Regions from separate parts of the Thalassotalea atypica genome, predicted to be linked through region 1. Evidence: riboswitches for the same ligand, from Rfam matches in the RefSeq annotation. Region 1 holds a riboswitch; the other holds the start of a gene.
The links. A riboswitch is a leader RNA that binds a small molecule or an ion and turns the genes downstream of it on or off. The one in region 1 is predicted to bind lysine.
Positions count from the first base shown of each region.

Region 2: it holds a riboswitch for lysine, as region 1 does, so the genes downstream of both, lysC (lysine-sensitive aspartokinase 3) here and dapA (4-hydroxy-tetrahydrodipicolinate synthase) in region 1, are expected to answer to the same signal.

Region 1 is NZ_AP027364.1:3,941,237-3,944,413, forward strand. Features, by position in the region: gene QUE03_RS17750 (2,3,4,5-tetrahydropyridine-2,6-dicarboxylate N-succinyltransferase) at 1-692, opposite strand, end outside; gene dapA (4-hydroxy-tetrahydrodipicolinate synthase) at 715-1,650, opposite strand; lysine riboswitch at 1,737-1,909, opposite strand; gene QUE03_RS17760 (methyltransferase) at 2,192-3,177, shown strand, end outside.
Region 2 is NZ_AP027364.1:2,641,869-2,645,045, forward strand. Features, by position in the region: gene QUE03_RS12090 (hypothetical protein) at 1-309, shown strand, start outside; gene lysC (lysine-sensitive aspartokinase 3) at 373-1,719, opposite strand; lysine riboswitch at 1,865-2,077, opposite strand; gene QUE03_RS12100 (ElyC/SanA/YdcF family protein) at 2,318-3,073, shown strand; gene QUE03_RS12105 (Nif3-like dinuclear metal center hexameric protein) at 3,094-3,177, opposite strand, start outside.

The sequences.
Region 1 (3,177 bases):
ATTAACGCACAAGCCATGTTCAATCCTTGCTGCTTCGCCCATTCTCCATCGATAGGACGAGTCCCAGGAATCACTACCGCACGCTCTGGAATAGGCTCACCTTTTTCTAGACGGCGATTATTGACTAGATCAAATACCGGCACAGATGCTGACAGCGATACGCCGGGGGCTAATACCACACCTTTTTTGATCACAATGCCTTCAACCACCACCACTCCAGCACCTAAAAATGCATCGTCCTCAATAATCACAGGACTTGCACCAATTGGCTCTAGCACGCCGCCTATTTGTACCGCAGCCGATAAGTGAACATTTTCACCAATTTGTGCACATGAGCCAACTAAGGCATGGCTATCAACCATAGTGCCTTTACCGACATAAGCACCTACATTGATATACGCTGGCGGCATGATAATGACACTAGGGGCGACGTATGCACCGGCTCGTACCGATGAGCCACCAGGCACTAAACGAACACCATCATCGCGACTAAATTCTCTGGCAGGTAAATTATGTTTATCAACAAATCCTTGGTAAATCCCCGAAAACTCTTCATTTTCTCCAGCCTTAAATGCAGATAAAATGGCTTGCTTCGCCTCAATATTAGCGTGCCAATTTCCGTTTCCATCCTGATTTGCGGCTCTCACTTCGCCGGTCTGTAGTTGTTCTAGTATTTCTTTCCAATCTGACATGTTCTTTCTAAAACCTTATAAATTAAGCTGTTTTTAATACGTTTTGTTGAGATATTTGGCGACTTGAGTATTGTTGATGCCAATGAGTGATTTGCTGATCTGCATGTTCAAGCGACTGATGATTACTCAGCTCTTTATTAGTCAATGGTGGACGTAAAGTGGCGTTAGCAATATCATTATTTTTTGCCATCAATATTTTTGCAGGAATAGGGTTTGAGACAGCAAATAAACTGTCTACTGCATTTTTCCAAACTGGAAAGAGCCCTGTAGTTTCACCTGTTAAACATTGCTGAACATAAGCTCGTGTTTGAATAGGCCAAACATTAGCGGCAACGGAGACCAAGCCTTTGGCACCTTCTTCAACGAGTTTTGGTAACAAGGCGTCTTCGCCACTATAAAGCGCAATGTCAGGGCAAGCTTTTTGGTACTCTTTAAATTGAGCTACATCGCCACTTGCTTCTTTCAGTGCCCAGCATTTTGGGTGATGTTGCAGAGATGCTAAAGCCGATGTAGACAAACTGAGGCCACTTCGTGATGGCACGTTATAGAGCATGCAAGGAAATTTTGCTCTATCAAGCAAAGCTTCAAACCAGAGTTTTTGACCTTCCTCGCCAGGTTTTGCGTACAAAGGACTTCCTAAAAGGTAGGCATCAACAGGTAGCTGATTGCATTGTTCAATCCACTGTAATTGCTCTATAAGTTGAAAGCCGCCCACAGCAACCATTATGGGAACGTTTAATGATAATCCACAAACATACTCAACTATGGTGCGCTGCTCTTCTTGGATTAAAGCAAGACCTTCACCAGTGCTGCCAAGCAGCAAAATAGCATTACCTGCGCTGTTTTGTTGATGAGCAATCTTACCAAGACTAACAAAGTCCACTTTGCCTTGCTGATCAAAAGGCGTGACTAATGCAGTCCATAACGGATATTGCTCAAAAGGGTGTTCAGATGATATTTGATTCATTTCTCTCGAACTCATTTCGTTCGGAGAACTATAAGGCGTTTACAAAACACCTATAGTGAAATCTAAAGGCATTCGTAAAGGCCAGAAGCTCTCCACCTAATTGGTGACAGTCAGCAGGATTCAACCTGCTTAACCGACAAATACATCAATCAAAAATGTATTCATCTCGGCGTTAATCCCCCTCTTTAATGTTCAATGGAGTTTGATCTCCTCACATTAAATACCTGGTTAACGCTCCTCTTCTGACCCTTTTTCGACAATGAAATGACACTTTGAATAAGCGATCACTTCATTTGGAATAAGGAACTGGTGTATTAAACTCGTTTGCGCATTTTTTGTCAATAGACGTCTATACGTTTATTTGCATAAGATATTTATTTACGACATAGCTGAAAAACATACCCGATGATTTAGTAAACACTATAAACCGCCATTTTACTTTTTAGTTCCATACCATCAATTTCAATTTGCCATTTCTGACGAAACTTGACTATTAACAGGTACACAATGTGAATCCTCATATCCAAAAGATATGATTACTGATGAGTGTGCAGGTATGGGTGGCTATCTTAAGGCAAGTTCGCGTAAAATAGCCTACAAACTCGCTTTATTTTATTCATGGCAAATTAACAACATAATGGCACTTTCAAATATCAATCAAATTTTATTAAGAAATATCGAATTACTTGAAGGTTCAAGACCATTACTGATTAATCTTGAAGCCGCTGGTTTAGTTCCAGAGTTATTAGCACATTACCCTGATGCCAGTATCACTTGCTTTAACAATAACTTTTCACAGTATCAAGCGATTAGCGAGCGATTTCCAACCCAGATAGAGACTAGATTTGGTAGTCATTATCAAAGCGAACATTGCCACGATGTTATTGTCATTGCCTTCCCAAAAAGTAAACCCGAGTTAGCATTTACCTTATCGATGATTGCTGATGTTGTGGCAGATGATGCTACCGTTATTTTCGTTGGTGACAACAAGGGCGGAATAAAATCAGTCGCTAAGCAAAGCAGCGATTATATTGACTGCTGCATGAAACAAGACAATGCACGTCATTGTTTGCTGTTTACCGGCCGCTATATCAAGCCAGCACAAGCGTTTAAACTAAGTGATTGGTTCAGTTATTACGAGATCATTATCGCAAACGAGAGCATTAAAATAGCGGCTCTTCCCGGAGTATTTAGCCAAAAAGGGTTAGATAAAGGGACTAAGGTTTTGTTAGATAACCTGCCAGATAAAATTCAAGGCAAGGTGTTGGACTTTGGCTGCGGTGCAGGCACCATCAGTGTCGCATTAGCTAAGCTTTATCCGAATATTAAGTTAACACTGATTGATGTTAGTGCGTTAGCGATAGCAAGTGCAAAAGAAACCTTAGCAATAAATCAACTCAACGGAAGATGTATAGCGTCAGATGGATTAAGTCAGGTATCGGATAGTTTTGACACGATAATTTCTAACCCACCATTTCATCAGGGGTTAAAGACTTACTATGCCGCAACGGAAACTTT
Region 2 (3,177 bases), 1.3 Mb from region 1:
GCAGCACTTAGCTTGGAGGACTCCTCAGATACATATAATTTGAGCATAAAGTTCAGAGTCGATTATTGTAACGATGACAATGCGGAGAAACTTTTAGGTAAAGCCGTCAGTATAAAAGCGATCCCCGTCAATACTGGGTTTTATCAAGTCTATGACCTTAAACATGAAAACAATGTTGTCTTGAGCCCAGACGAAGTGGCAGCCGATAGAAGTAATTCAACGATTGGTTTGTTCTTTTTAGCTTTCTTACTGATAGCATTGGTTGTCTACAAAAGCCGCAAAGGTGTCAAAAATAATAAAGCAGATTAATCAAAGCTGAATACCAACTTGACCGAAACAGGCACTTATTGTATTCAGCTTATAGTTTATTGATTAGGCAAACAGGGTGTTGTGTAGCTGTTCAACGACAGTATTCGCATCATTTTCTGGCACAAGAAAACATAAGTTATTTGGGCTAGCCCCATGGCAAATCATACGAATGTTAAAATCATTGATTTTATCGAACACGCTCCGTCCTAATCCTTTAGTGGCATGTAAGTTGTTACCAATAACGGCAACTAAAGACAAGCCATGTTCAACACTGACTTCACATAATTGTTCCAGTTCACTGACTACCGAACTGTTAATTAATGATTGGGTTGACCCTGTCGGGTTATCAAACGTTAGCGCAACACTGATTTCACTGGTGGTAATCAAATCAACGCTGAGTTCATGTTTTGCTAAAATGCTAAAGACTTTAGCAAGGAAACCACTTGCATGCAGCATTGCTGGGCTCTTAACCGTTACCAGTGTTTGCTCACGGCGCAAAGCAATAGAGCGATAAGTGGGATTAGACGCTACCGTTTGCTGAATACGTGTGCCGCCTTTTTCTGGCTCTTTACTCGAGCCGACAAAGACAGGGATATTATGACGCATGGCGGGAATTAACGTCGCAGGGTGTAGAATTTTTGCGCCAAAGGTTGCCATTTCTGCCGCTTCACCAAAGCTTATTTCATTAATAGCACGCGCTTGGTCGGTAATTCTAGGATCTGTAGTAAAAATACCAACGACATCGGTCCAAATAGACAAATTGTTCGCATCAAGCGCTTCAGCGAGTAATGCTGCGCTATAGTCTGAGCCACCTCGACCTAAAGTTGTCGTATGACCAAGCCCGTCTTGACCGATAAAGCCTTGAGTGACAATAACTTCTGAGTCCAGTTTTGGAGCAAGTTGCTCGATAGCATTTACTTTCAATTGCTCGATATCAACAACCGCTTTGCCATAAAGACTGTTGGTTTTCATCACTTGTCGAACATCAAAACAGCCTGCCTTTAAACCAACATTATTTAGCACTTCAGTAAATAGAAGTGAGCTAAATTTTTCGCCAAAAGACAATATTTCATCAGCATTCTTAGCGTTATATTGCTCGGACTGGCAATGCGCTACAGTGGCGAGCTGATCTAAAAACTCATGGATAGTGACGTCTAGCGCTACCTTATTTTCAAGGTGTTGACTGATGTTCGTTTGAATTTCAGCAATTGACGCCAATATTTCATTTTGTTCATCAGCTGGCACACTTTGTTGCCCTAACCGCACTAAATGGTTAGTTACGCCTGCACTGGCCGATACCACAATGACGCGGTTGCTAGCATCCGACTTGATAATCTGAGCACAACGCTGCATGGCATCAAAGTCAGCGACACTGGTTCCACCAAACTTGGCGACAGTAATATTAGGCATGAGCGTTCCTTGAGTTGCATCTACAATTCATTAACGGATACGGTGTGACAAAGTCTATTTTTTTCATGGTAGGTTCTCCCTAAAGCTTATACAACAAGGAAGAGCGTGACTGAACGTTTCGCGAGCAAAAAACACAAGAACATTTTCAGCCAGAAGCTCTCCACCCAATTCTATTAACCCACATCTGATATTATCAGTATGGGTGAATAGCGGTGACAGTCCTAAGGATTCAACCTTAGCAACCGGACGCATTTCGCCACACGAAAATGCCTCCTCGGCGCTAGATCCCCCTCAATAGCTTTCATAGGAATGTGGTTCCTCAAACTATCTACCTGGCTAACGCACCTCTTCTGGTGTTAGAAAGTTTATAAAATAAAGTAAAAACTTAATAACGCGGTTATTAAACCTTAATGTTGCACCTTTTTCAATAGACTTTTAGACGTCTATGAAAAGAAAATTTTCAACTCACCTTTCAAAGCGAAATATTTGTCTATGATTAACGGAATAATATACTGTTTTGACGACTAGATGTTGTTATAGTTTGTCGCTCATTAGACTCTACACATATCAATAAATCAGACGGATAACTGCACAACCCATGGATTTTTTCATCTTTAAAAAGCTAGTCTCCGTGCTAGTTATGCCAATTAATGTGGCAATCTTATTATTAATTCTCTCATTAGTATTTTTCAAGCGTAAGCCCAAGTTCGCATTTAAATCGCTCATTAGCGCCGTTGTACTATTGATCGTTACCGCATCTCCGCCGATCTCTAACCAGTTAGTCGTTCCAATGGAACAAAATTATGAAAGTTTTTCTCTATCGGCCAAACCCGTGGATTACATCGTCATTCTAGGTTGTGGACATCAATCAAATGATGCTCTGGCTGTCACAAGTCAATTAAAACCGTGTTCATTGCAACGACTAGTCGAAGGCCTACGAATTTCTAGGCTACACCCAGAGGCCACCATCATCACTTCTGGTCACTCCATTAAAGACCCCGTATCTAATGCTGAAAAAGTCAAACAGGCTGCCATTGCTTTAGGCATTGATGGCCGAAAAATTATTACAGAAAATTACCCGAAAGATACACAAGAAGAAGCAGAGTTAATTGGTCCGCGCGTAAAAGGTAAAAATGTTGTGTTAGTGACTGATGCTTACCATTTACCAAGAGCGATAAAGTACTTTGAACTTCAAGGGGTAAACGCAATTCCTGCGCCTGCAGGGTATTTTGTCAAAAACCCTAATGCAGATATTCACTGGCTATCCTATTTCCCATCGAGTCATAACCTATATAAGGCAAGTATTGCCTGGTATGAAGCGATGGGAAGAGCATGGCAATGGATAGCCTACTAAATACGACTAATAGGTAAAATTTACACCGGATTATCTATATCAACGAAGTCTACGCTGAGATTAAATTTCGTTTTGAGGTGTTCACCTAATGCCTTCGCACCATA